Regions from separate parts of the Azospirillum sp. UENF 211521 genome, predicted to be linked through region 1. Evidence: riboswitches for the same ligand, from Rfam matches in the RefSeq annotation. Region 1 holds a riboswitch; the other holds the start of a gene.
What was found. A riboswitch is a leader RNA that binds a small molecule or an ion and turns the genes downstream of it on or off. The one in region 1 is predicted to bind S-adenosylmethionine.

Region 1 (14,444 bases):
CCAGACAGCCTGACGCCGCGTCAGGCGCTCGACGAGTTGTACCGACTGAGGGGATTGCTCTCCTAAACGGAAACGATATCCCCTCTCCCGCCCCGGGAGAGGGAAGGGGCCCGCGCGAAGCGTGGGAAGGGTGAGGGTGCTGCCAAGGATTGTTGCGCAGATCCTCGTGCGACCCTCACCCACCCGCTTTGGCGGGCACCCTCTCCCGGGGCGGGAGAGGGATCAGACGTCAAATGCGCCGACGTTGATCCCGCCAGTCGGGGTCACGCCCGTTCCACGGCGTCCTCGTCCATCGGGGCGCCGCGGTCGCGGATGGGGGTGACGTGACGTTGGGCAGCAGAACGTTGCGCGTGGCGCAGCTTCTCCTCCACCGCCTCGGTCACGAACTGGTCGAGCGAGCGGCCCTCCCGCTCGGCGGCCTTCGACGCTTCGGATTCCAGCGACTTGTGCAGATGAACCATTCGGTGCCTCCCCAAACGCGGAACGGGATCTGTCCAGTGCTTCACATGGGAAGCCCGCGCCAGCCCTGCGAGCGGCCTATCCGGAAGCGCCGTCCCGATCGGAAGCGTCCGGCGGCACGACCGCGGACGGCAGGAGCGGCTTGGCGTGCAGCGCGCGGGCGGCGACGGCCATCGGGTCCTCACCCGGCGCGCAGGGATGGGTGGCGGCCAGCAGGGCCTCGGGCACGCTGGCGGCGATGTAATCGGCCACCGTTTCGTGCACCGGGACGATCATGGCGATGCGGGTCAGGTCCACCACCTTGCGCACCTGCCCGGAGGCGCAGAGCAGGGACAGCGCCTTGCCCGCCGACAGGGCCTCGCCGTTCATCACCAGCAGCAGGCCGATGCCGGTGCTGTCGATGAACTCCAGCCCGGTCAGGTCGAGAAGGTGGCGGCGCTCCGTCCCGTCCTTGACGTCGGTGATGGCCTGCCGCACCAAGCCGGCGTCCTGGCTCGTGAAGCGCCCGGTGAGCACCAGACGGACGAAGTGCCGCTCCTGCTCCTTGCGATACTGCACGGCCCCCACCCCTTTCCGACGTCCGGCGGCCATGATCCGGTGCCGGGCCTCGGATGGGCAAGCGGGTGGCGTTGTCGGGTCCTGCGCGATGTTGACGCAGGGCGGCCCCTTTTTGTCACGGCGTCCTTGTCCCTTGACGGCGCGGCGCCGCGGTCCTACAAGCGGGGGTACGTGGTGATTTGGTCGACCGGCTTGCGGGCCACGTAAAACAACCCGCTAAAAAGGTCCGAGCCGCGTCCGCGCCTCGACCCGATCGGTCGGGGCGTTTTTTGTTGTGCCGGTCTGCCCCGCCGGCGGACAGAGGAGACACAGCGGCCATGGCGCGCACCGATCATCGCAATCCGAACGTCGCGGGGCTTCGCCCGCGTTCCCGTCTGGTCCATGGCGGCGTCCGCCGCTCGTCCTTCGACGAGACCTGCGAGGCGCTCTATCAGACCTCCGGCTTCGTCTACGGCTCGGCGGAGGAGGCGGAGAGCGCCTTCGTCAACGACGGCTCCCGCCACGTCTATTCGCGCTTCCGCAACCCGACCACGGCGATGTTCGAGGACCGGCTGTGCGAGTATGAGGGGGCGGCCTGGGCCTACGCCACGACCAGCGGCATGGCCGCGGTGCACGGCGCCCTGTGGTCGAACCTGCGCACCGGCGACCGCATCGTGGCGCCGCGCTCGCTGTTCATCTCCTGCTACTGGGTGATCAAGGAACTGTCGGCCCGCTTCGGGGTCGAGGCGGTCTTTGTCGACGGCACCGACCTGTCCCAATGGGAAGAGGCGCTGGCAAAGCCGACCAAGGTCGTCTTCCTGGAGACGCCCAGCAACCCGGGGCTGGAGGTCGTCGACCTGCGCGCGGTCAGCGCCCTCGCCCACAAGGCCGGGGCCAAGGTGGTGGTCGACAACGCCTTCGCCACGCCGGTCCTGCAGCGCCCGTTCGAAATGGGGGCCGACGTCGTCATCTATTCGGCGACCAAGCACATCGACGGCCAAGGCCGCTGTCTGGGCGGCATCATCCTGACCAACGACAAGCAGTACGGGTCGGATGTGATCCATCCCTACCTGCGCCACACCGGCCCGACCATTTCGCCCTTCAACGCCTGGCTGCTGTTGAAGGGTCTGGAGACGCTCGAACTGCGCGTGTCGGCGCAGAGCGCGGCGGCCCTGACGGTGGCGGAGTTCCTGGAAGGCCACGCGAAGGTGGAGCGGGTGCTCTATCCGGGTCTGGCCAGTCACCCGCAGCACGACCTTTGCCGCAGCCAGATGACCGGCGGCGGCACCATGCTGTCGATCTTCCTGAAGGGCGGCAAGGAGGAAGCCTTCCGCGCCCTGAACGACCTGCGGATGGTGATGATCTCCAACAACCTGGGCGATTCCAAGAGCCTGATCACCCACCCCGACACCACCACCCATTCCAAGCTGACGGTCGAGGAGAAGGCGGCGGCGAACATCCGCCCGAACCTGCTCCGCCTGTCCGTCGGGCTGGAGGACGCCCAAGACATCGTTGAAGATCTCGACCGCGCGCTCGCTTCCCTGTAAAGACTGGACCCGGAACCAAATGCTGCAGTGCAGCGTTGGCGTCCGGGTCACGGTTTTTTCGGCCCGGCCGGGCCTTCCGGTCCGGTCGGGTCCTTTGGTGAGGTGGAGCGAATGGCGAGACGCAAGGCCGGCAACGGCGAACCGACGCAACGCTTTCTGACGGTGGCGGGCGATCTGACCCGGACCGGCGTCAAGACGGGCGAGATGGGGGTGGCGGCGGCCCAGACGATCGGCTACCGAACCGCGATGATGGCGGCGGCGATGAACAACCCCATCGACCTCGCCAACCCGGAGTTCGTCCGCATGGGCTCCGAGAAGGTGGAGGCGATGGTGGAGGCCACCCACGCCGTCGCCAAGGGCATCGGGGAGATGCAGCAGGCCTGGATGACCCTGATGCAGGGCCAGCTCCAGGCCGCCATGGTGATGGTGACCGGCCTCGGCCAGTGCCGCAACCCCGCCGACCTGATGGAACTGCAGCGCCGCACCGTCACCGAGACGGTCGAGGCCGGCATCCACGCCGCGCTCTACATGGTCGAGTCGGCCACGGCCCTGACCCAGGCCGGCATGACCCCCGCCTACCGCACCGTCCGCGCCAACGCCCGCCGTCTGGCGAAGCAGCACGGGTGATGTCGCGGTTCACCGCGACGGCACAAGGCACGATCTCCGTCGTGCTTCGCGCCGCCGCGGTTGAACGCTTTTTTCAGAGCTTTGCGATCACTGCCCCAGCATTTCGAAGCTGGACGGGGCGGGATCGATCACGCGGGGACCGCTCGGGGTGACCTCCAGAACGGCCAGACCGCGCTCCACGACGCCGTCCGCGCGCAGGCGGAAGACGCCGTCCATGCCTTCGAAACCGTTGGGGTTGTTCAGCGCCGCCCGGTCGAAGCGGCCCGCCGCGTCGGGCATCTTGGCCAGCACCGCGGCGATGGCCGTGGCGTCGTAGGACAGGGTGGCGATGCGCGGCGGCTTGCGCCCATAGGTCCTCTCAAAGCGTGCCTCGAAGTCGGCGCGGCTCTGCGGGGACGGGGCGGCGAACCAGGCGCCGGCCAAAGCGGGTTCCTGGCCCAGCCCGGGCTCGTCCCACAGGCCGGTGCCGAGCAGCTTCACCTGCTGGGTGTTCAGCCCGTTGGCCGACAGCGCCGACGCCAGGCCCTGGGCGCGCGGCCCGCCCTCGGCCAGCATGACCGCCTGCGGCTGCACGCCGGCCTGGGTCACCTGCCGCGCCGGCTGGGCGAGGTCGGTCACCGCCGGGTCGTAGCGCTCGACCTGCGCCACCTGCCCGCCGAACTGGCGCGAGGCGGCCTGCACGGCGTTGACCACGGCGTCGCCGTAGGCGGTGCGCGGGGCCAGCGCGACGTAGCGCGTCGCACCGCGCGAGCGGGCGAAGCCGATCACGCGGGTCACTTGGTCGGCGGGCACGAAGCCCAGCACATAGGTGCCGTTGCCGGCCTGGGTCCAGTCGTTGGTGAAGGCCAGCACGTCCACGCCCGCGGACTGGGCGACCGGCTTCACCGCCGCCACGTCGGCGGCGAACAGCGGGCCGAGGATCAGGCTCGCCCCCTCGGCGATGGCCTGCCGCGCCGCGTCGGCGGCGCCGGTGGGCGTGCCCTTGGTGTCGCGGGGCAGCAGCTCGAACCGGTCGCCGGCCAGATCGAACAGGGCCATCTGCGCCGACTCCAGCATGGCCTGCCCGATGGCGGCGCTGGACCCGGACAGCGGCAGCAGGATCGCCACCTTCAAGGTCTGCGGGGCGGCCGGAACGGCGGCGACGGGCGCTTGCGGCGCTTGAGTCGGCGGCGCCGGGGCCTTTACAGTCGAGCAGGCCGAAAGCGTGCCGGCAACCAACAGGGCGGCGGCAGCCCGCTGCCCCCAAGCGCGCGAGAAAGGTGTCGTCAAGCGTGCCACCAACGATCTCCACATCCGGTCCGGCGCCCGAGCCCGTTTCCGGGCCCGGCGTCTCTGGTGACGCTGAAGGTAGCGAGCCGAGGGCCGCAAGTAAACTCGGCGCCGGCCTTTATGTGGTCGCCACCCCCATCGGCAACGCCGCCGACATCACGCTGCGCGCGCTCGACACGCTGCGCTGCGCCGATGCCATCGCCTGCGAGGACACGCGGGTGACGGCGAAGCTGATGGGCATCCATGGCATCCACACGCCCTTCGTCTCCTATCATGAACACAACGCGGCAAAGATGCGTCCGGTCCTCATCGGCCGCATGAAAGCGGGTGAATCCATCGCGCTGGTCACCGACGCCGGCACGCCGCTGGTCTCCGACCCCGGCTACAAGCTGGTGCGCGAGTGCGTGGCGGAGGGGGTGGCGGTCACCACGCTGCCCGGCGCCTCCGCCCCGCTGGCGGCGCTGGTGCTGTCCGGCCTGCCGACCGACCGCTTCCTGTTCGCCGGCTTCCTGCCCAACAAGAGCAGCGCGCGGCGCGCCACCGCCGGGGAGCTGAAAAGCGTTCCGGCCACGCTGGTCTTCTTCGAGTCGCCGCAGCGCCTGCCCGAGTCGCTGGCCGACCTCGCCGACATCCTGGGCGCGCGGGAGGCCGCGGTGGCGCGGGAGCTGACCAAGCTCTACGAGGAGGTGCGGCGCGGCACCCTGCCGGAACTGGCCGCCCACTACGCCGAGGCCGGCCCGCCGAAGGGCGAGGTCGTGCTGGTGATCGGCCCGCCCGGCGAGGAGCCCACCCCGACCGAGGCCGATGTGGACGCCCTGCTGCGCGAGGCGCTGACCCGCCTGTCGGTCCGCGACGCCGCCGCCGACGTGGCCGCCCGCACCGGCCAGAACAAGCGGACCGTCTACGCCCGCGCGCTGGAGCTGGCGCGGGAGGAGAAAGCATGAGCGCGCCGGATGCCCTGCGCCGGCGGGCGGAGAATTACGGTCGCTACGCCGAACAGCTCTGCCGGCTGGCGCTGCGGCTGAAGGGTTACCGCATCCTGGAAAGCCGCCTGCGCACACCCATGGGAGAGATCGACATCGTGGCCCGGCGGGGCGACACTCTGGCGATCGTCGAGGTCAAGGCCCGCAGCGACTGGGACACCGCGAACGAGGCGGTCAACGCCCGCCAGCGGGGCCGCCTCGCCCGCGCCGCCCACGCCTATCTGGGGGCCAACCCGCAGTATGCCGGCTATGTCTTGCGCTTCGACGTCATGCTCGTTACCCCTTGGTCGTGGCCGCGCCACGTCCCGGACGCGTGGCGGGCCTGACGCGAAGGCTGAAGTAAGAGGAAGGACTCCGCCCGTGACCAGCCGCGCCGAGGCCCGTGACATCCTGCGCCGCGTGGGGCAGCAGCCGGACGAGCAGATCGATCTGGCCGAAGCCGCCCTGGCGCTGGGCGCGCTGGAGGTGCCGGGCGCTGCGCTGGCCGACTACCGCCGTCACCTCGCCGACATCGCCCACGATCTGGCGGAGCGCGTCTCGCCCACCCTCGACGGGCTGGAGGCCCGCATTTCCTGGCTGCACGAGGTCATTGTGGAGCGCCACGGCTACGCCGGCGACCAGGACACCTACGACGACCTGCAGAACGCCAACCTGCTCCGCGTCATCGACCGCCGCCGCGGCCTGCCGGTGGCGCTGGGCATCCTGTACCTGCACGCCGCCCGCTCGCAGGGCTGGACGATGCTGGGTCTGAACTTCCCCGGCCATTTCCTGGTGCGGCTGGAGGCCGACGGCGCCCGCGCCATCCTCGACCCCTTCAACGAGGGGCAGGTGCGCACCGCCGTGGACCTGCGCGACCTGCTGAAGGCCACCGCCGGCAGCGCCGCGGAGCTGGAGCCCGGCCATTACCAGACGGTGTCCAACCGCGAGATCCTGCTGCGGCTTCAGAACAACATCAAGCTGCGCCACCTGACCGCCCGCGACGTGCCGCGCGCGCTGGAGGTGCTGGAGGCGATGCGGCTGTTCGCCCCGGCCGAGGCGTCGCTGTGGCGGGAGACCGGCCTTCTGGAGGCCCACAACGGCAACCTCGCCGCCGCCATCGCCGCGCTGGAAACCTTCCTGGAGCTGACCGCCAGCGAACGGCACCGCCATCAGGTCGCAGCACTGATCCAGCAGCTCAAGAACCAACTGAACTGATCCCCCTTCAAAAAGCCCGTTCCGGAGACCCGCAGGATGAGCCTCGCCGTCGCCTTCCAGATGGACCCCATCGAGTCCATCAACATCGACACCGACTCGAGCTTCATGATGGCGCTTGAGGCGCAGAAGCGCGGTCACACGCTCTACCATTACCACCCGCGCGACCTCAGCCTGACCGGCAACGTCCTGACCGCCCGCGTTCGCGAAATGACCGTGGTCCGCAAGAAGGGCGCCCACTACACGCTGGGCGAGCCGCGGATCGTCGACCTGTCGACCATGGACGTGGTGCTGATGCGCCAGGACCCGCCCTTCGACATGGCCTACATCACCGCCACCCACATGCTGGAGCACATCCAGCCCAAGGTGCTGGTGCTGAACGACCCGGCGGAGGTGCGCAACGCGCCGGAGAAGCTGTTCGTCACCCATTTCCCCGACCTGATGCCGCCGACGCTGATCACCAGCGACAAGCAGGCGGTCCTGGACTTCCGGGCGCAGCACAAGGACATCATCGTCAAGCCGCTGTTCGGCAACGGCGGGGCCGGCGTCTTCCACCTGAAGCCGGACGACGAGAATCTCGGCTCGCTGCTGGAGCTGTTCACCCAGCTCTACCGCGAGCCTGTGATCGTGCAGAAGTACCTGCCGGAGATCCGCCAGGGCGACAAGCGCATCATCCTGATCGACGGCGAGCCCGCCGGCGCCGTCAGCCGCATGCCCCAGGAGGGCGAGGCCCGCGCCAACTTCCACGCCGGCGGCAGCGCTAAGAAGACGGAGCTGACCGCGCGCGAGCAGGAGATCTGCAAGGCCATCGGCCCGGTGCTGCGCGCGAAGGGTCTGGTCTTCGTCGGGATCGACGTGATCGGCGACTACATGACCGAGATCAACGTGACCTCGCCCACCGGCATTCAGGAGATCAACCGGCTCGACGGGTCGGCGCTGGAGGCCACCCTGTGGGACGCCATCGAGCGCCGCCATCACGAGAACAAGGGCGAGACCAAGGGGGCCTGAGGGTCGAAGCCCCCGCCCCCCGCCGGCCGGTCACTCGGTGAAATAGCCGGGCTGGCCGAGGTCGGCGACGAGGCCGGTCTCGCGCGGCTCCCATCCCAGCAGGGCGCGGGTGTGGGCGCTGGAGGTCGGGCAATCGACGCCGGCGAAGAAGGCGAACCACCCGAAATGGGCGGCCGCCTCGTCCGGCGTCTTCGACACCACGGGCAGGCCAAGCCGCGCGCCGATGGCCTCGGCGACGCGGCGCAGCGGCACCCCCTCCTCGGCGATGGCGTGGAACGGGCCGCCCTGCGCGCCGGCCTCCAGGGCCAGCCGGTACAGCCGCGCCGCGTCCCGGCGGTGCACCGCCGGCCAGCGGTTCCCGCCGTCGCCGATGAAGGCCGAGACGCCGGTCCGGCGGGCAATGTCGTGCAGGATGCGTGTGAAGCCATGGTCGCCCACGCCGTGGGTCGAGGGCGGCAGACGCACGACGCCGACCCGGACGCCGCGGGCGGCCAGTTCCCCAGCGGCGAGTTCGGTGCGGCGGGGCAGGGCGTCGGAGGGCGGCCGGTGCGGATCGCTCTCCACCGCCACCGGGCCGCGCGTGGCCACGACCGCGCCCGCCGTCACCAGCAGAGGACGGTCGCTGCCCTCCAGCGCCTCGCCCATCGCGAGGATCGCCTGATAATCCTCCCGGCAATTGTCGGCGAAGCGCGAAAAATCATGATTGAAGGCGGTGTGGATCACGCCGTCGGCCGCGGACACGCCGGCGCGCAGGCTCTCCAGGTTGTCGAGGGAGCCGCGGTGGACCTCCGCCCCGGCCGCGGCGAGGGACGTCGCCGCCGCGTCGGAGCGGGCGAGGCCGAGGACCCGGTGCCCGTTGGCGAGCAACTCCTGGACGATGGCCGAACCGACGAAGCCGGTGGCGCCGGTGACGAAGACACGCATGGGAAACCTCTTCCGATCAGGGTCGCAAGGCCACTGTCCGCCGGGGGCTTATCCTGGTAAAGTCGTGACGTTATCGGGGTATAATGACCAACAGGACGGGACGGCGCGCCATGGCGGAGAACGGATCGGGGGAAAGCAGCCCCGCTGAGAGCCGGCTGGGCGCCTATTTGAAGGACCGCCGGGCGAAGCTCGATCCCGCGGCCTTCGGCTTTTCGGCGGAGCGCCGGCGCACCCGTGGCCTGCGCCGCGAGGAGGTGGCCCAGCGCGCCAACATCAGCACCACCTGGTACACTTGGCTGGAGCAGGGGCGCGGCGGAGCGCCATCCGCCGACGTGCTGGAGCGCATCGCCCGCGCCCTGATGCTCACCGACGCCGAGCGCGAGCATCTTTTCCTCCTCGGCCTCAACCGCTTACCGACGCTGCGCCATCCGGTGGGTGAGGCGGTCACGCCGCGCCTGCAGCGGGTGCTCGACGCGCTGAACCCCAGCCCCGCCCTGATCAAGACGGCGACCTGGGACGTCGTCGCCTGGAACCGCGCCGCCGCCGCGGTGCTGACCGACTACGGTGCCCTTCCGGCGGCCCGGCGCAACATTTTGCGGCTGATCTTCTGCGACCCGCGCGTGCGGGCCGCCCAGTTCGATTGGGAGGGGGTGGCGCGCTTCGTCGTCGGCGCCTTCCGCTCCGACGCGGCGCGCGCCGGTGCCGACGACGCGGTGAAGGTTCTGGTCGAGGATCTGTCGCGCCAGAGTCCGGAATTCGCCGCCCTGTGGACCGCGAACGACGTGAGCCATTTCGGGGAGGGGATCAAGCGCCTGCGCCACCCCACGCTGGGCACGCTGGAGCTGGAATATTCGGCCTTCGCCGTGGACGGGCGGCCGGACCTGACGATGCTCGTCTACAACCCGGCGTCTCCGGAGGATGCCGAGCGGGTGCGGGCGCTGCTGGCCTGACCCGTCACGGGCCAGCGCTGATAGGGCGCCGCACGAGGTCCAGGTACCGGTACTCCAGCCCGTTCTCGCTCAACAACGGGCCGCGTTCCGTCTCCACCCACTCCGGCCCCAGCGGCGGCATGACGGTGTCGCCTTCCACATCCCGCTCGACGCGGGTCAGGTGGACGATGTCGGCGAGCGGCAGGGTTTCGCGGAACAGCGCGGCGCCGCCGATCACCGCGACCTCCGGGACGCCGCGGCCGCGGCACCAGTCCAGCGCCGCTTCGAGGCCGCCGAACCAGCGCGCCCCGTCCCGCTCGCCCGGCGGGACGCTGCGGCTGACCACCAGATTGTCGCGGCCGGGCAGGGGCTTGCGGGGGAGCGACTCCCAGGTGCGCCGGCCCATCAGGACCGGCTTGCCCATCGTCAGCTCCCGGAAGCGCTTGAGGTCGCCGGGCAGGGACCAGGGCAGGGTGCCGTCGCGGCCGATCACGCCGTTGCGCGCGGCGGCCACCACCAGACTGATGCGCATCCCAACCCCTTTTCCCGTTCCGTTCACCCCACCTTACGCCGCACGGAGCTGCTGGAGGAAGCCCCCGACCTCCCGGTGCAGCGTGTCGAGCTGGTGTCCGAGCTGGCGCGACATCTCCAACACGTCGCGGGCGGTGGCGCCGCTCCGGGTCGCCGCACCGGTGACGCCGCTGATGTTGGCCGACACCTCCTGCGTGCCGCCGGCCGCCTCCTGGACGTTGCGGCTGATCTCGCGGGTCGCCGCCCCCTGCTCCTCGACCGCCGAGGCGATGGAGGTGGCGATCTCGTTCACCCGCAGGATCACCTGGGTCACGCCCTGGATCTCGCCGACCGCGTCGCCGGTCACCGTCTGGATGTTGGCGACCTGGGCGGCGATCTCCTCCGTGGCCTTGGCGGTCTGGTTGGCCAGCGCCTTGACCTCGCTCGCCACCACGGCGAAGCCCTTGCCGGCCTCGCCGGCGCGGGCCGCCTCGATGGTGGCGTTGAGCGCCAGCAGGTTGGTCTGGCTGGCGATGTCGTTGATGAGCTGGACGACCGCGCCGATCTTCTGCACCGCCTCGGCCAGCCCGCCGACCTTGCCGTTGGCCCGCCCGCTGAGGGTCACCGCCTCACCCGCGATGCGCGACGACTCGGCGACCTGACGGCTGATCTCCTGGATCGAGCCGGCCAGCTCCTCCGACGCCGCCGCCACGGTCTGCACGTTGGCGGAGGTCTGCTCCGTCGCCGCGGCGACCGAGGTCGCCAGCTCGTCGGTCTGGGCGGCGGCGCGGCTCATCTCGGCCGCCCGCTCCTCCATCGTCGCCGCCGCGTCGGAGACGGTGCGGACAACGGCGCCGATGCTCTGCTCGAAGCTGGCGGCCAGCGCCAGCATGGCGCGGCGCTTCTCCTCCCCGGCGCGCTGGGCCGAGGCGGCCTGCTCGGCCTCCAGCCGCTGCTTGTCGCGGGCGTTGGTCTGGAAGACCAGCACGGCCTTGGCCATGGCGCCGATCTCGTCGCCGCGCTCCGCCTCCGGAAAGCGGGTGGACAGGTCGCCGTCGGCCAGCGAGCGCATCTTGGCGCCCAGCCCGCGCAGCACCCGGCTGATGTCGGTGCCGACCCAGGCGATCAGGCCGACGGCCGGCACCGCCAGCGCCAGGATGACGAAGGCCAGAGTCCGGAGCTGGTCCAGGAAGGCGGCGCGGATGTCGTCGATGAAGATGCCGGTGCCGATGAAGATGTTCCACGGCTCGAAGCCGCGGACATAGCCCAGCTTCACCGCCAGATCGTTGCCGCCGACCGTGCGCGGCCAGTCGTATTCCAGCAGGCCGTCGCCGGTGGCGCGGACCATGCGGATGAACTCCACGATCATGTGGACGCCGTTGGCCGACTTCAGCGGCTTGACGTCGGCGCCGATCAGCTTGGCGTTGACGTGGGCGAAGCCGTAGCCGTCCATCGTGTGGGCGAAGAGATACTCCTTGCCGCCGGCGTAGCGAATGCCGGCCACCGCGGCCTTGAAGCGCGCCTGCGCCTCCTCGCGGGTGATCTTGCCGGCTGCCGCGTCCGCCTCCAGCGTGGCGGCCAGGGTGACCCCGGTTTCCACGATGCTGTGCAGCGTGTCGAGCCGGTCGGCGTGCATTCGGCTGTAATTGAGATAAAGGCCGGCGCCAGCGATGGCGAAGGATGCGACCGAAGCCGCGACGACGAGCGCCCACAGCTTGGCCCGGATGGAAAGCTTCGTGAGGGTCATGGGATGTCTGCCTGAAACTGTCTGCCCTGTCCCGCGTCTCGGCAAGCGGCGGTTGTTTGCCCTTGTCTTTGCCGAGACTCCAAGAATGATCGACAGTCACAGGAAACTTATAAACGGATGTATAAAAATACGGGGCGCGCCGGGGACTGGGCGCCTTTGTCACACCACGTTTCCGGGTATTCCTGCGGTCAGGCCAGAAGAGCCCCCAGAACGGCGTTCAACCGCTGCCGCCCCTCGTGCGTGGCGCGCAACGTGTCCTTGCCGACCTCCAGGAAACCGCCGGCCACCAGACGCTCCAGCGCGGCTGGATCGACCAGCCCGTCGAGATCGCGGCCGGTCTCCTCGACCAGCCGGGCGCGGGCCACCCCCTCGCGCAGGCGCAGCCCCATCATCAGCAGCTCCGACCCGCGCGACTCGCGGGCGACCGGCTCGGGTGCTGCGGCGCCGTGGCCGTCGCGCTCCACCCGCTCCAGCCAGATTTCCGGGGCGCGGTGGGCGCGGGTGGCGACTTTCTCGCCGTCCAGCGTCAGCCGGCCGTGGGCGCCGGGACCGACGCCGACGTAATCGCCATAGCGCCAGTAGGTCAGGTTGTGGCGGCTCTCCTCGCCGGGGCGGGCGTGGTTGGAGATCTCGTAGGCGGGCAGCCCGGCGCGGTCGAGCAGGCTCTGCGTCGCCTCGTAGAGGTCGCCGGCCAGATCCTCGTCCGGCAGCACCAGATCGCCCCGCGCGTGCAGGGGGAAGAAGGCCGTGCCCTCCTCGATGGTCAGCTGGTAGACCGACAGGTGGCCGACCGCGTGGTCGAGCGCTTGGGTCAGCTCCGCCTCCCAGGCCGCGACGGATTGGCCGGGGCGGGCGTAGATCAGGTCGAAGCTGAAGCGGGGGAAGGTCCGGGCGGCCAGCGCGATGGCGCCGGTCGCCTCCGCCGCGCTGTGCTGGCGGCCGAGGAACTTCAGCGCGTCGTCGTCCAGCGCCTGGATGCCCATTGACAGGCGGTTGACCCCGGCGGCGCGGAAGGCGCGGAACTTGTCGGCCTCGACCGAGGTCGGGTTGGCCTCCAGCGACACTTCGAGGTCGTCGCCGACCGTCCAGCGGGCGGCGATGCGCTCCAGCACGGCGCCGACCGTCGCCGGCTCCATCAGCGACGGCGTGCCGCCCCCGAAGAAGACCGAGGTGACCCGGCGGCCGGGCGTTGCGTCCGCGTAATGATCCAGCTCCCGCACCAGCGCGGCGCGCCAGCGGTCATGCTCGACCCGGTCGCGGACGTGGCTGTTGAAGTCGCAGTACGGGCACTTCGCCTTGCAGAAGGGCCAGTGGATGTAGATCCCGAAGCCCGGATCGGGTTTCACTTGAAGCATCGCTCCACAAGCTGACGGAAGGCGTCGGCCCGGTGGCTCATCTCATGCTTCCGGGCCGGGTCCATCTCGCCGAAGGTGATGTCGTAACCGTCCGGCCTGAACATCGGATCGTAACCGAAACCATGCGCGCCGCGTGGCGGCCAGACCAGGGTGCCGGGGCAGCGGCCCTCGACCGTCTCGACATGGCCGTCCGGCCAGGCGAGCGACAGGGCGCAGACGAAATAGGCGCTGCGGTCGGCCTGGCCCTTCAGCCCGTCCTCGACCTTGCCCATGGCCATCTGGAAGTCCTTGTCCGGACCGGCCCAGCGGGCGGAGTAGATGCCGGGGTCGCCGTTCAGCGCCGGCACCACCATCCCGCTGTCGTCGGCCAGCGCGACATGCCCCGCCTTGGCGGCGGCCAGGGCCTTCAGCTCGGCGTTCGCGACGAAGCTGGTCCCCGTCTCCTCCGGCTCGGGCAGGCCAAGCTCGCCCGCGGACACGAAGGAGGCGGCGTAGGGGCCGAGCAGCGCCGCGATCTCGCGGACCTTGCCCTTGTTGTGGCTGGCGATCACCAGCGTGCCGCCCGTGAAGCGGCGGGGAGGCGTGGTCATGGGGAGTTCCTTCGATGTGGACTGTTGCCCCCACCCCGACCCTCCCCCGCTTCGCGGGAGAGGGGGCCTGTTCCCCTCCACCGCCGGCGGCGGGGGAGGGTGCCCGCGAAGCGGGAGGGTGGGGGCAATGCGCAGCCGCGCCTTTACTTCACCGCGATCGCCGCCTTCTGCAAGGCCACCAGCTCGTCGATGCCCTTGCGGGCGAGCGCCAGCAGCTCCATGAACTGCGGCTCGCTGAAGGGACGCTCCTCGGCGGTGCCCTGCACCTCGACGATGCCGCCCTGGCCGGTCAGCACGAAGTTGGCGTCGGCCTGGGCCGTCGAATCCTCGGCGTAGTCGAGGTCCAGCACGCTGGTGTTCTTGTAGATGCCGCAGGAGACGGCGGCCACATGGTCGGTCAGCGGCATGGTCTTGAGCGCGCCGATCTGCATCAGATGCTGGAAGGCCAGATGCAGGGCGACGAAGCTGCCGGTGATGGCGGCGGTGCGGGTGCCGCCGTCGGCCTGGATGACGTCGCAGTCGATCTTGATCTGCTTCTCGCCCATGGCGGCGCGGTCGGTGACGGCGCGCAGCGCGCGGCCGATCAGGCGCTGGATCTCCTGGGTGCGGCCCGACTGCTTGCCCTTGGCGGCCTCGCGGTCGGTGCGGCTGTGGGTGGAGCGCGGCAGCATGCCGTATTCGGCGGTGACCCAGCCGAGGCCGGTGTTTTTCAGGAAGCGCGGAACGCCCTCGTCCACGCTGGCGGTGCACAGGACGTGCGTGTCGCCG
Region 2 (14,444 bases), 510 kb from region 1:
GTCGTCGTCTTGGTCGGCGTCTTGATCGGCGTGGGAGGGCTGACGTGGCTGCATCCGGATATCCAACGACGGCGCGGTTAACGGGCCGCTAATGGCGCCGAACTTGTCATTGAACCCTTCATCGGCGCCCGTCGTGCGCAACCGTACCCTGTACCAGCGGTCACGCCTCCAGTCACGCCAGCGGCCGGCGATGTGAAAGCGGCGAAAAATGCGGGCTGAAAAGAAAAAGGGCCGCAACCCCGATGGGGCGCGGCCTTGAAGAGTTTAGGGAGGAAACGCACTGCAAAAGCAGTAACGAGGCGGATCATAGGCTCTGACCTTGGCGGATGGTAATACCAAGTTGGTATTGGTGCGGTGCGGTGTGCGCATGGCGATGCGGGAATAAAATGTTGTTTGCCCAGCGGGTGAGCAGGATTTCGACCGTTTGCACACATTCGAGCCGGACGAGCGGATGATGGAAACACAAACGATCGGGCCGGGAATATTGTTTGTGACCAGAACGATGGCGCGCGATGTCTCGCCGAATGCTGGCGTGATCCATCCGAGCACGCCCGTGGTCACCGCCTTCCCTGGATGCGGTTTGCGCGTTCGGCGAAATGGTCGAGGGGTGCTCCGGTCCGCTGGGAAAACCCTCCCCCGCGGCGGTCCGGCGGCGCGGGGGAGGGGAAAGGAGACGACGCTCAGGCGGCCAGCTTCTCGCGGATCAGCGCCTTGGTCTCGTCCAGGCCGTAGAGCTGGATGAAGGAGCCCATGCGCGGGCCGGTGGTCTGGCCGAGCAGCACCTCGTAGAGCGCCTGGAACCACGCGCGCAGCTCGGTGAAGCCGTGCTCCTTGCCGACGGCGAAGACCTCGTTCTGGATGACGTCGCCCGCCGCGTCGGCGGGGATGCCGCCCAGACGCGTCAGCAGATCCTCCAGCGCGGCGCGCTCGGCGTCGGTGGGGGCGCGGAAGCGCTTCGTCGGCTTGACCTGATCCTGGTAGTAGCGGACGGCGTAGCCGACCAGCTTGTCCAGGAAGGGGCTGTTCTCCGGCGTCGCCTCGGGCGCGTAGCGGCTGATGAAGCCCCACATGACGTCCTTGGTCTCGGCGTTCGCCGCCCCGGCGAGGTTCAGCAGCAGGTTGAAGGACACGTCCGAGCGCACCGCCGGCGCCGTGCCGTTGTGGATGTGCCAAGCCGGGTTCTCCAGCGCCTTGGCCGGCTCCTCCACCGGCAGCTTGGCGACGAAGGCCAGATACTCGTCCACCGCCCGCGGGATCACGTCGAAATACAGGCGCTTGGCCGACTTCGGCTTCTGGAACATGTAGAGGGCGAGGCTCTCCGGCGGGGCGTAGGCCAGCCACTCCTCCATGGTCAGGCCGTTGCCCTTGGACTTGGAGATCTTCTGGCCCTTGTCGTCCAGGAACAGCTCATAGTTGAAGCCCTGCGGCGGGGTGCCGCCGAGGATGTTGACGATCTTCCCGGCCAGTTCGGCCGACGGGATCAGGTCCTTGCCGTACATCTCGTAATCGACGCCCAGCGCGTACCAGCGCATGCCCCAGTCGGGCTTCCACTGGAGCTTCACATGGCCGCCGGTGACCGGGACCTCGACCTTCTTCCCATCCTCGTCCTGGAAGACGATGGTGCCGGCGTCCACGTCGCGCTCCAGAACCGGGACCTGCAGGACGCGCCCCGTGGAGGGGGAGACGGGCAGGAAGGGACTGTAGGTCTGCTGGCGCTCCTCGCCCAGCGTCGGCAGCATGACGGCCATGATCTCGTCGTAATGCCGCAGCACGCCGAGCAGCGCCTCGTCGAAGCGGCCCGACTTGTACCAGTCGGTGGAGGACTGGAACTCGTACTCGAAGCCGAAGCTGTCGAGGAAGGCGCGCAGCCGCGCGTTGTTGTGCGCGCCGAAGCTGTCGTGCGTGCCGAACGGGTCCGGGACCTGGGTCAGCGGCTTGCCGAGGCTGGCGGCGACCAGCTCCTTGTTCGGGATGTTGTCCGGAACCTTGCGCAGCCCGTCCATGTCGTCGGAGAAGCAGAACAGCTTCGTCGGGATGTCGCTCATCCGCTGGAAGGCCTGACGGACCATGGTGGTGCGCGCCACCTCGCCGAAGGTGCCGATGTGCGGCAGGCCCGACGGACCGTAGCCGGTCTCGAACAGGACGTAGCCTTTGGCCGGCGGCTCTTTCGCGAAGCGCGCGACCAGTTTGCGCGCCTCCTCGAACGGCCACGCCTTCGCCTGCAACGCCAATTCCCGCTCGCCGGTCATGGTAGAGCCCCTTCAAAACTCGACGGAAGTGTAGAAAGGCAGCGACCCTAGGGCGCAGCGCGCCGTCCGTCAACGGGCGCCGCTTGTCCGTTTCACGGTTCGGGCGCATGTCTGGATGTGGATCACCCGCCGAGGACCCGCATGAGCTGGCTGTTTCTGTCCGTCGCCATCGCCTTCGAGATCGTGGGCACCGTCGCCATGAAGATGTCCGACGGCATGACCCGCCTGTGGCCCAGCCTGGCGGTGGTGGCCTGCTATCTGGTGGCCTTCGCGATGCTGGCCCAGGCGCTGCGCGAGATCGAGGTCGGCGTGGCCTACGCCATCTGGTCCGCGGTGGGCACGGCGGCCATCGCGGCGATCGGGATTTGGGTCTTCGGCGAGTCGCTGAACTTCCTGAAGCTGGCGGGGATTCTGCTGATCGTTGCGGGGGTGGTGAGTTTGCGGATGTCGGGGGGCGGGGCGTAGTCGTTTTTAAGAAAAGGTGATGGCTTGCATAGCATTGCCCCCTCCCTAACCCTCCCCCGCTTCGCAGGGGAGGGAGCAGGCGCCGGTTTCGCAGAAATCTCCCTCCCCTGCGTCAGCGGGGGAGGGCCGGGGAGGGGGCAAAGCAGGCGCCAATGTACCCTTCAAAGAAAAGGAGCATTCTACTTCGCGCAATCGGCCAGCCCGTCCCGTTCCACCACCGCCATGCGGCGCTCGATGACGCCGGCCCGTCGCGCCACGTAGGCGCCGGGCGGGTTCGGGGACCAGTTGCGCGGGTTGGGCAGGACGACGGCCAGCAGGGCAGCCTCGCGGCGGGTCAGGGCCGATGCCGGCTTCTTGAAATGGTGGCGGGCGGCGGCCTCGGCGCCGTAGACGCCGTCGTCCCACTCCACGATGTTCAGATAGACCTCCAGGATGCGGCTCTTCGGCCACAGCGTCTCGATCAGCAGGGTGAACCACGCCTCGATGCCCTTGCGGGTCCAGCTGCGGTCCGGCCAGAGGAAGGCGTTCTTGGCGGTCTGCTGGCTGATCGTGCTGCCGCCGCGCAGGCGCCGGCCCTCCTCGTTGTCCTCGAAGGCGCCCTCGATGGCCGCCCAGTCGAAGCCGCCATGGCCGCAGAACAGCGTGTCCTCCGACGCGATGACCGCGCGGGCGAGGTGGGGGGAGATGTGCGACAGGGGCACCCAGTCGTGCGCCAGCCCGGAGCCTCCGGCGGCGCGGATCAGCATCAGGGGCGTGGCCGGCACCGGCACCACGCGGTAGAGCGCCGCCCAGCCGACGCTGAAGGCCACCAGGGCGACGGCCAGGGCCATCAGGAGTCTCAGCAGACGCCGGACCGGAAACCGCATGCGCTCGACCTCTCCTCTGCGACGCTCAAGGACGGGGGGAGCACTTTCGAGGGGGCGGGCCGATCGGTCAACACGGGTTTGCTCGCATTGCGGCGGCGGGCGCCTTTATACTGCGCGCCATGGATCTGACCTCGGCGCCCTCCCTCCCGTCCTTCAGCCTCGATGACGCGCCGGCCCTGGTCGCCGGCGCGCGGCGCGTGGTCCTGCTGACCGGCGACGGGGAGGTGGAGGAACTGGCCCCCGCCGCCGCGGCGAAGCGGGTGCGCCGCCAGCCACCGCTCGTTTGCCATGCGCGGGCGATGGCGCGGCGGCTGGGGAGCGAGCCCTTCGCCGCCTTCGACCTGCTGGAGCTGTTCGCCTTCGTCCTGCCCGCCCGCTTCTGCGTGCCGACCCCGCGCGGGCTGGCCGAGGCGCTGGACCTGCCGATCCCCGACGGGCTGGAGGACGACGCGCTGGCGCTGCACCGGGCGGTGCGCAAGCTGCTGGGTTTGCTCGGCACGCCGGGGCGGGAGGAGGCGTCCGACCCGGTGGCCTTCGCCTGGGAGATGGGGCGCGCCGGCTGGCTGTGGGCGCCCGCCGTTCTGGCCGCGCTCGGCAAGCCGGATGGGCCGGAGAAGGGGGCCGCCCGCGCCGGCCTGCGCGTCTGGACCCGCATCAAGGAATGGCAGGACGGTCCGCCCGAGCCGCCGCCCGCCCATCACCCGGTAGAGCCGGACGAGGCGCGCCGCCGGCTGTCGGTGATGCTGTCGGCCAGCGTGCCCGGCAAGGTGGCCGAGCCGCGCCCGCAGCAGGCCGACTACGCCAGCGCGGTGTCCGCCGCCTTCGCCCCGCGCCCCGCCCCCGACACGCCGAACGTCGTGCTGGCGGAGGCCGGAACGGGCGTCGGCAAGACGCTCGGCTACTTGGCGCCGTCCACGGTGTGGGCGGAGAAGAACGGCGGCACGGTGTGGATCTCCACCTACACCCGCAACCTCCAGCACCAGATCGACGCGGAGCTGGACCGCCTCTACCCCGAACCGGCGACCAAGGCGCGCAAGGTCGTGCTGCGCAAGGGCCGGGAAAACTACCTGTGCCTGCTGAACCTGGAGGAGGCGGTGCGCGGCATGCCGATGCAGCCGCACCACGCCATCGGGGTGGGGCTGATGGCGCGCTGGGCCGCGGCGACGCGCGACGGCGACCTGACCGGCGGCGACTTTCCCGGCTGGCTGGTCGACATCGCCGGGCGTGGGCGGACGCTGGGCCTCGCCGACCGGCGGGGCGAGTGCATCTACTCCGCCTGCGACCATTACGCCCGCTGCTACATCGAGAAGAGCGTGCGCCGCGCCCGCAAGGCCGACGTGGTGATCGCCAACCACGCGCTGGTCATGGTGCAGGCGGCCCTCGGCGGCGGCGAGGAGCCGACACTGCCCACCCGCTACGTCTTCGACGAGGGGCACCATGTCTTCGACGCGGCGGACAGCGCCTTCGCCGGGCATCTGACCGGGCGCGAGACGCAGGAGCTGCGGCGCTGGCTGCTGGGCGCCGAGGAGACGGGGCGCAGCCGCGCCCGCGGGCTGAAGCGCCGCATCGAGGATCTGGTCGCCAGCGACGAACAGGCGCAGGAGCTGATGGACGCGGTGATGCTGGGCGCCCGCGTCCTGCCGGCGGAGGGCTGGGCGGCGCGGCTGTCCGCCGACAATCCGCAGGGACCGACCGAGGCCTTTCTGCTCGCCGCGCGGCGGCAGGTCTATTCGCGGACGGCGGGGCAGGGCGGCCCCTACAGCCTGGAGGCCGACAAGGCCTATCCGGTGGACGGGCTGCTCGACGCGGCGGTGGCATTGGAGGCGGCGTTGGTCCGGCTGGCGGAACCGCTGGCCGGGCTGGCCAAGCGGCTGGCCGCAAGGCTGGAGGACGAGACGGCGGAGCTGGACAGCGACCAGCGGCGGCGCATCGACGCCATGGCGCGCAGCCTGACCCGGCGCGGCGTGCTGACCGTCGAGGCGTGGCGGGCCATGCTGAAGACGCTGCCGGTGGAGACCCCGGCGCAGTTCGTCGACTGGTTCGCGGTGGAACGGATCGACGGGCGCGACGTCGACGTCGGGCTCTACCGCCACTGGATCAACCCGACCGTTCCCTTCGCCGAGGCGCTGGCCGGGCCGGCGCACGGCATGGTGGTCACCTCCGCCACGCTGACCGACGGCACCGGCGACACCGCCATGGACTGGCAGGCGGCGGAGGACCGCTGCGGCGCCAGCCACCTGCCCAAGCCGGCGCTGCGCGCCCAGGTGCCCTCGCCCTTCGACTATCCCAACCGCACGCGGGTGATGGTGGTCACCGATGTGCGCAAGGACGATCTGGGGCAGGTGGCCTCGGCCTACCGCACGCTGTTCCAGGCGGCGGGCGGCGGGGGCCTGGGGCTGTTCACGGCGATCAGCCGGCTGCGCGCCGTCTACGACCGCATCGTCGAGCCGCTGGACGCCACCGGCGTCCCGCTCTACGCCCAGCATGTCGACCCGCTGGACGTGGCGACCCTGATCGACATCTTCCGGGGGGAGGAGCACGCCTGCCTGCTCGGCACCGACGCGGTGCGCGACGGGGTGGACGTGCCGGGCCGCAGCTTGCGGCTGATCGTGTTCGACCGGGTGCCCTGGCCGCGGCCCGACATCCTGCACCGCGCCCGCCGCGACGCCTTCGGGCGGCGCCGCTACGAGGACATGATCGCGCGGCTGAGGCTGAAGCAGGCCTTCGGCCGGCTGGTGCGCCGGGCCGACGACACCGGGGTGTTCGTTCTGCTCGACCCGATGATGCCGAGCCGCCTGTTCGGCGCCTTCCCCGAGGGGGTGGAGGTGCGCCGCGTCGGCATCAAGGAGGCGGTGGAGGCGACGGCGGAGTTCCTGCGGGGCTGGTGAGGCCCCGCAGGAGCCGGACAGCGCCTCAGGCGGCGCGGATCGCCGCCAGGAAGCTCTCCACGTCGCGGCGCAGGTTCTCCGCCTGCGAGGCCAGCCCGCCGGCCGCACCCAGCACCTGATGGGCGGCGGCCCCGGTGGTGCCGGCGGCCTCGGTCACCTGCGCGATGTTGCTGGACACCTCGCGCGTGCCGATCGCCGCCTGCTGGACGTTGCGCGAGATCTCGTTGGTCGCGGCGGACTGCTCCTCGATCGCGGCGGCGATGGAGGTGGAGATCTCGTTGATCGCCGCGATGGTGCGGCCGATCCCCTCGATGGCGCCGACCGAGCCGGCGGTGGCCTCCTGGATCGCCTGGATCTGAGAGGCGATCTCGTCCGTCGCGCGGGCGGTCTGGTTGGCGAGCTGCTTCACCTCCGACGCGACGACGGCGAAGCCCTTGCCGGCCTCACCGGCGCGGGCCGCCTCGATGGTGGCGTTGAGCGCCAGCAGGTTGGTCTGGCCGGCGATGTTGGTGATCAGCTGCACCACGGCGCCGATGCGGTGCGCGGCGTCGGCGAGCCCGCGCACGGAGTCGGTGGTGCGCCCGGCCTCCTGCACCGCCTGTCCGGCGATGCCGGTGGAGCGGGTGACCTGCGAGCCGATTTCCCCGATGGAGCTGGACATCTCCTCCGCGGCGCTGGCCACCGTCTGCACGTTGGCGCTGGTCTGCTCCGCGGCGGCGGCGGCGTTGGCCGCCTGGTCGTTGGTCTGGCGGGCGGTGACCGCCATGCTCTGGGCGGTAGTGTCCAGCTCGGTCGCGGCGGCGGCGACGTTGCGCAGCGCGTCGGCGACCTGCTCCTCGAAGGAGGCGATCAACCGCTCGACCGCCTCGGTCCGCCGCAGCTTGGCGGCCTGCTCGGCGGCCTGTTCGGCGGCCAGCCGCTCGGCCTCGATCAGCCCGTCCTTGAAGACCTGGACGGCGGTAGCCATGGCGCCGATCTCGTCGCCGCGGCTGGCGAAGGGGATCGCCGTCGTCTTGTCGCCGCCGGCCAGCCGGCGCATCGCCTCGGTCATCGCGCCGATCGGGGAGGAGACGCCGCGGATCATCATCAGCGCGCCGCCCAGGCAGACGGCGACGCCGATGAGCAGCGCGACGATGAGCATCGTGCTGGATTGGGCGTAGACGGCGTCGGCGTCGTCGCTCGCCTTGGCGGCCCCGCGGTTGTTGTGGTCGATCATGGAGTCGAGCGTCCGCCCGACCTCCTGGAAGCTCTTGTCGGCCGCGTCGCGGAACAGGGCGTTGGCGGCGGCGTTCTCGCTGCGGCGCGACAGGGCGACGATCTGGCGGTGCAGGGTGAGATACTGCCCCCACTGCTGTTCGAATTGGGCGAACAGCCCGCGCCCCTCGGCGGTGCGCAGCGTCGCCTCGTAGGTCCGGCGGGCGTTGACGATGCTGGCTTCCATATCGTCCATCCGCTTCTCCACCGCGGCCATCTCCGTCTCGGTGGCGCTGAGGATGTGGGCGCCCTGCAGGATGCGGAAGTTCGACACGGCGTCGTTCACGGTGTTGACCTGAACGACCCGCGGCATCCAGAAGCTGGCGATTTCCGTCGATCTGTCGTTGACCACCGACAAACGGTTGATTCCCAAGGCGCCGATACCAGCGAGAAGCAGGGATAGAAACGCAAAAACAGCGAACGTTTTTGTTCTGACGCTGATGTCATTCATGACGTTTTTCACTTTTCTGTTGTTTTGGTGGTCGGTTTCCTCGCGTGCTCACCAAAGAACGATTTTTATTTTTCTTGTCTTCGTCGAGAATTACGATTCTTGCAATGAACCGGTTGCGGCAAAATTGTTCATTGTGTGACAGTGAGGCGATGCCTCACACGCTCCGCGCGGCCGGCCGCATGGGCGCGCGGATGGGCAATGCAAAAGCCCATATGTTCTGCGATAAGTTGAAGAATTGGTCGGCGGCCATGGGGCGACCATGCGGAGGGATTCGCGGGACGCTTCCGAAGATGTCGGTCCGGAAGGAATTGGCGTCCCACAGTCATCATGGCCGCCGTGCTCCCGCGGGCGGTGAAGGAGACTTCGCTACTCTACCGATGCAGAACCTGAACGCCTTTCGGGCATACACGGTTTCTAGTGTCGCGTGCAGGCGCTGACCGGCGGCCCCGCGGAGCCCGGACCAAAGGTGGAATGAATGGAGCGCACACCGAGAATGGCCATGTCGTATCCATGCGTAAAAGTGCTGCGCACCGCGTATCCCAGTGTTTTCTACACGATAATACGTATCGTCGCAACATGAGAAAACGTGCAACCGACGATCGGCCTCGTCGCGAGCGGGGCGCCGTGGGAAGCAAATTCACCTTGGAAATGGAGGCTTCCTCTCCAGGCCTGGGAGAAACCGGCGTGGTGCAGCTTGGGGATCGGCTCAAAACCGTGCGCGAATTTCTTGGTGAGACACAAAAAACAATGTCTCGCCGATTCCGTCTCGGGGAGAACACATGGCAGTCCTATGAGTTGAACGGCAAGCTGCCGAAGGGGGAGACCCTGTCGGAACTGGCCGCCCTCGGCATCGACATGAACTGGCTGCTGACAGGACGGGGCAACATGCGGACGGCGGCCGGCCGGCCGGAGTCCGGCGATGGTGACCCTCCGTCACCGCCGCGGGAGGCCGCCGCCTCCCGGCCGGTGCTCGATCTCGCGCTGCTGAGCGAGGCGACCGCCCTTGTCGAGCAGGGACTGGCCGACCGGGGGCGCCGGCTGTCACCCCGCGCCAAGGGCCATCTGGTGGCGGCCCTGTACGGCCTGACGGTGGAGAGTGGGGGCGGTTCCCGTCCGGCCGGTGTCAGCCCGGCCGCGGCGGCTCATCTGCTCTGGCTCGCCCTGCAGATGGAGGATGGGGCGCAACAGGCGCTGAGCGGCGATGGGGCGGTCAGGCCGCCGTGATGGCGGCCGGCCGGTCCGCGCCGATGCGCGAGAGGTCGAAGGGCGTCGTCTGGTAGATCTGGTTGATCCAGTTGGCGAACAGCAGATGGGCGTGGCTCCGCCACCGGTTCTCGGGTGGGCGGCTCGGGTCGTCGTCGGGGAAATAGCCCTGGGGAACCGGCGTGGCCGCGTCCTTGGCGACGTCCCGGACATACTCGTTGCGCAGGGTATCCGTGTCGTACTCGATGTGGTTGAACATGTGCAGCGAGCGGTGGGCGGCATCCTCCAGCAGGCAGGGGCCGGTCTCCGGGGAATCCAGGAGCACGCGCAGGCCGCTTTCGGGGGGGATGTCCTCCTCGCGCACCTCGGTCCAGCGCGAGACCGGGATGGGCACGCCGTCGGACAGGCCGCACAGGTAGGGCGAGGCGGGGGCACGGTTGCGGTGCCGGTACACGCCGGATGCCTTGCGCGACAGAAGATGCTTCGGCACGCCGTGGAAATGATGGACGGCGGCCTGCGCCGCCCAGCAGATGTTCAGGCAGGCATGGACGTGGCTCTGCGTCCAGTCGAAGACCGAACACAGCTCGTCCCAGTAGGAGACCTCCTCGAAGGGCATCGTCTCGACCGGGGCGCCGGTGATGATGAAGCCGTCGAACGTCTCACGGCGCGCGTCCTCCCACGACCGGTAGAAGGCGCTCATGTGGTCCGCCGCGGTGTTGCGCGGCACATGGTTGGTGATCCGGATCAGCGACAGTTCGACCTGGAGCGGGGTGTTGCCCAGCAGGCGGGCGATCTGCGTCTCGGTCCGGATCTTGTCGGGCATCAGGTTGAGCAGGCCGAAGCGCAGGGGCCGGATGTCCTGCCGGATGGCGTCGGCCTCCTGCATGACCATGACGCCCTCGGACTGGAGGGCGGTGAAGGCGGGAAGATCGTTGGGGATCCTGATGGGCATGACTCGTCCGGCTCCGCTGTCGGTGCATCGGTCGGAACAGACGTCATGGCGAACCCCGTTTGATTGCCGGTCCGGCCACATCCCCCTTCGGGACGCCACCTTGCTCGGGTAAGCAGGTTGGCGTTGAGCGTCCGCTCAACTCTTGATGCGCGGTGCACATTATACGGGCAGCGGCGGCTTGGCAACAGCGGCGGGTCCGTGGTGACGGGGCCGCGGTTCCGTCAGGCGGGAGGGGCCGGGTAGAACCACGTGTTGAGCAGGAGCAGGAACGCCCAGAAGCCGATCTCCAGCGTCTCGGTGATCGGCTGGATGCGCCGTATGGCGCCGTAGACATGGACCGCCAGCATCAGCCCGAACACGGCGAACAGGACGTCGAAGGCGTAGGCGGTCGCTTCCACCGTCGTCGCGCCGCGCAGCATCAGGAACTCGACGATCAGGATGAACGCCCCGAGGCAGCGGCCGAAATAGACGGCGAGGTCGGTGTCCTGCGGGATGCGCCACAGCATCAGTCGTGCCCAGGCGAGCGGCGCGATGAAAATCGGCAGGGCAAAGAAAAGCGTCGTGCTTGTCATCAGGACAAGCAAATAGGTCTGCGCGTGCTGCGCGTAGAGGCCCAGCATGGCGACTCCTCCATTTTGTACTTTTGATGAGACAGTGACCGGTGACGGCCATGGAGTGCCGGGACAGCCGCCGGTTGTCAAACCGATTGCCGCGCGCTTCTTCGAAAGTATGAGGGGACGCGGGATGCCGTAGCCCATGCCGCGGCGGGGCTGCCGGTGGACGGTCCCGCGACCGCCCACCGGTCCTGTCTTGCGGCCCTCAGGCAGCCTTGATGGCGACGAGGAAGTTTTCCACCTCGCTCTTCAGGCGCATCGCCCCCTGGTTCAGGTCGCCGGAGGCCGACATCACCTGGCTCGCGGCGCTGCCGGTCTCGGTCGCGGCCTGCGACACGCGGCCGATGTTGCTGGTCACCTCCTGGGTGCTCTGCGCCGCCTGCTGGACGTTGCGGCTGATCTCCTGGGTCGCCGCACCCTGCTCCTCGATGGCGGCGGCGATGGAGGAGGAGATGTCGTTGATCGAGGAGATGGTCGCCCCGATCCCGCGGATGGCGCCGACCGCCCCGCCGGTGGCCGCCTGGATGGCGCCGATCTGCTGGGCGATCTCCTCCGTCGCCTTGGAGGTCTGGTTGGCGAGGCTCTTGACCTCGCTCGCCACGACGGCGAAGCCCTTGCCGGCCTCGCCGGCGCGGGCGGCCTCGATGGTGGCGTTCAGCGCCAGCAGGTTGGTCTGGGCGGCGATGTTCTGGATCAGGTCCACCACGTCGCCGATGCGCTGGGCCGCTTCCGACAACCCCTGCACGGTGGCGTTGGTGCGGTCGGCCTCGTCCACGGCCTTGCCGGCGATGTTGGCCGACTGGGACACCTGCTGGGAGATTTCGGTGATTGAGGCGGCCATCTCCTCCGACGCGGCGGCGACGGTCTGCACGTTGGCGGAGGTCAGTTCGGCCGCCGACGCCGCGCTGCCGGCCTCGGCCCGCGTGTGCTCGGCGATGTCGGTCATGCTGCGGGCGGTGGTGTCGAGCTGTGACGCCGCGGCGCCCACGGTCTGCAGGACGCTGTGCACCGCGCCGTCGAAGTTGCGGATCAGCGAATCGATCCGCTCAGTGCGGCGGCGCTTGTTCTCCTCCTCCGCGGCCTGGGCGGCGGTCAGACGCTCCGCCTCGATCAGCCCGTCCTTGAAGACCTGCACCGCGCGGGCCATGGCTCCGATCTCGTCCTGGCGGTCCCCGCCCTCCACGGCGACGCCGAGGTCGCGCTTGGCCAAGCGGTCCATGATGGCGGTCAGGGCGACGATGGGCCGGGCGACCGACTTGGTCATGGCGATGCCGGCGAACAGGCAGAGGACCGCGACGAAGGCGATGGCACCGAGGATCCAGCTCTGCGCCCCGACGTAGGTGGCCCGCCCCGAGTCCGCCGCCTTCGTCGCGTTCTCGACGTTGGATGCGGTCAGCTCGTTGACGAGCGCGCTGCTCTCCTCATAGGCCTTGCGCGACTGCTCCCGGTAGATGCCGGTGGCCTTCTCGTTCTCGTTGGCGCGGGACGGGGGAAGAAGCGTGTCCCGGCTGATCGTCATGTAGCGGTCCCACGAGGCTTCCCAGCGCTTGAAGGTCTGGGTTTCCCAGCCGGTGGTCAGCAGAGGCGCGTACTTCCGCTTGGCCTCCGCCAGCCGATTCTGGACGGCCGCCATCTCCTTTTCGACCTCGGCCATCTCCGCGGGGTAGAGGGCCAGGATGTGGGAGGCCTCCAGGATGCGGTAGTCGCTCATCGCGCCGTCGATCTCGCCGATGGCGGTGACGCTGGGCAGCCAGTTGGAGCGGATGTCCTCGGCGGCCCGGTTGACGGTGCTCAGCCGGTCGACGGCGAACAGTCCCAAGGCGATCGACATCAGCAGGACCGCAACGGTGGCGGCGACCACCTTGGTCCGGATGGTCATGGAACTCAGCATGGACATGGCGCGTATCTCTTTCCCCCGAAACGATGCGGCGGCGATTGATTGTTTTGAGTCTGAACGAAAGGAAGCGGCAGACCAGCCGCCCGTGCGGTGGGCGTTGGATTTGCCGTGATCAAATGATTGAACAACAGATATTAAGAAAGACGCAAGAATGACGCAGGGAGGGCTGCCCCCCGCTTTTCAAATGGTTTCTTTCTTTTAAGAAAGATGAATGTCTGAAGAGGCGAATGCGACCGGACGACCGCAAGCCAAGGTTCAGAGGGGCGGCGCGTAGGTGGCCAGCAGGAAGGACAGGGTGACCACGCTGGCGATGGTGGACATCAGGATCGCTGTGGAGGTGCGCTCCACATAGATGCGGTACTGGCTGGCCACCACGAAGGTCAGGGCGCCGGTGGGCAGGCCGGCGAGGATGATGGCCGACCCGGCCCAGAAGGGGTCCAGCGGGAACAGGGTCTGGATGAGGAACCAGGCCAGCGCCGGCTGCACCACCAGCTTGCACGCGCTGATCCAGCCGGCCTCCATCAGGTTGGCCTTCAGGCTCTGGGTCGCCAGGAACAGGCCGATGGCGAACAGGGCGCAGGGACCGGCGGAGGCGCCCATCAGGTCGCAGTAGATGGCGATCGGGCGTGGCACCGGCACGCCGGACAGGAAGACCGACCAGGCGAGCCCCAGGGCTGTGGAGATGATCAGCGGGTTCTTGACCAGCGCCCGGCCGACGTCGCGCAGCGCCTTGCCGAGGCCGCCGCCCTGGCTGTTGGCGAATTCCAGCCAGATCACGGCGATGCCGACCATGATCGCGCTCATGATGACGGTGGCGAGGATCGCCGGGGCCAGACGGTCCGGGCCGAAGGCCGCCAGGAACAGCGGGATGCCCATGTAGCCGGTGTTGGAGAAGCAGGCGTTCAGCCCCTGCATGCACTGGATCTGCGTGCGCTCGCGGTGGATCAGCCAGCCGAGCAGGGCGCCCAGCGCGTAGACCGCCAGCATCGAGCCGAGGAAGGCGCCGATGAAGGGGCCGTTGAAGATCTCCGGCAGCGAGCGCTTCGCGGTGCCGAGGAACAGCACCGGCGGCAGGGCCATCCAGTAGACGAACTTGTTCAGCGCCTCCGACGAGGCGGGACCGAGAAGCTTCGCCTTACCGGAAAGGACGCCCGCCAGGATGATGGCGAAGACCGGGAGCGCCACATTGAAGACCACCGACATGGGGGCCGACCTTAAGGGGCAACCCGTCCCCTGTCGAGGGACCCACCCGTCCGCCCCGGGCATAGCTCCCTTGACGGCGCTCCCTCCCTTGACGGCGCGCGGGGGGCGGGCAAGATTGGGCGGGGCCCTTTTTCCGCAGGAGTTTCGATGATCAACCATCACAGCGCGCTCATCTACGTCATGGTGCTGGTGTCGGCGTGCGACGGCGACATGACGGACGCGGAGCTTGAGGCCATCGGCGAGAACGTCCGCTATCTGCCGATCTTCAAGGATTTCGACATCGACCGGCTGACCGACGTGACCCGCGAATGCTCCGGCCTGCTGGCCGACGCTGACGGGCTGGAGACGACGCTCCAGATCGTCAAGGAGGCGATTCCGTCCAAGCTGTCCGAGACCGCCTAC

Region 2: another riboswitch for S-adenosylmethionine. It lies ahead of ACWPN5_RS02855 (homoserine O-succinyltransferase); the one in region 1 lies ahead of metZ (O-succinylhomoserine sulfhydrylase).

Annotation. Positions count from the first base shown of each region.
Region 1 covers NZ_JBSNCF010000001.1:94,367-108,810, reverse strand. The annotation lists gene mutS (DNA mismatch repair protein MutS) at 1-66, shown strand, start outside; gene ACWPN5_RS00495 (hypothetical protein) at 264-461, opposite strand; gene ACWPN5_RS00490 (STAS domain-containing protein) at 538-1,017, opposite strand; SAM riboswitch at 1,179-1,258, shown strand; gene metZ (O-succinylhomoserine sulfhydrylase) at 1,335-2,543, shown strand; gene ACWPN5_RS00480 (phasin family protein) at 2,655-3,170, shown strand; gene ACWPN5_RS00475 (penicillin-binding protein activator) at 3,258-4,448, opposite strand; gene rsmI (16S rRNA (cytidine(1402)-2'-O)-methyltransferase) at 4,442-5,383, shown strand; gene ACWPN5_RS00465 (YraN family protein) at 5,380-5,748, shown strand; gene ACWPN5_RS00460 (SirB1 family protein) at 5,783-6,616, shown strand; gene gshB (glutathione synthase) at 6,653-7,621, shown strand; gene ACWPN5_RS00450 (SDR family oxidoreductase) at 7,652-8,545, opposite strand; gene ACWPN5_RS00445 (helix-turn-helix transcriptional regulator) at 8,656-9,495, shown strand; gene ACWPN5_RS00440 (dihydrofolate reductase) at 9,500-10,006, opposite strand; gene ACWPN5_RS00435 (methyl-accepting chemotaxis protein) at 10,040-11,731, opposite strand; gene hemW (radical SAM family heme chaperone HemW) at 11,920-13,086, opposite strand; gene rdgB (RdgB/HAM1 family non-canonical purine NTP pyrophosphatase) at 13,074-13,676, opposite strand; gene rph (ribonuclease PH) at 13,820-14,444, opposite strand, start outside.
Region 2 covers NZ_JBSNCF010000001.1:604,473-618,916, forward strand. The annotation lists gene ACWPN5_RS02820 (hypothetical protein) at 305-541, opposite strand; gene ACWPN5_RS02825 (lysine--tRNA ligase) at 681-2,249, opposite strand; gene ACWPN5_RS02830 (DMT family transporter) at 2,391-2,714, shown strand; gene mtgA (monofunctional biosynthetic peptidoglycan transglycosylase) at 2,894-3,580, opposite strand; gene ACWPN5_RS02840 (ATP-dependent DNA helicase) at 3,700-6,468, shown strand; gene ACWPN5_RS02845 (methyl-accepting chemotaxis protein) at 6,494-8,173, opposite strand; gene ACWPN5_RS02850 (hypothetical protein) at 8,921-9,397, shown strand; gene ACWPN5_RS02855 (homoserine O-succinyltransferase) at 9,384-10,328, opposite strand; SAM-I-IV-variant riboswitch at 10,378-10,482, opposite strand; gene ACWPN5_RS02860 (hypothetical protein) at 10,550-10,948, opposite strand; gene ACWPN5_RS02865 (methyl-accepting chemotaxis protein) at 11,148-12,839, opposite strand; gene ACWPN5_RS02870 (AEC family transporter) at 13,095-14,042, opposite strand; gene ACWPN5_RS02875 (tellurite resistance TerB family protein) at 14,190-14,444, shown strand, end outside.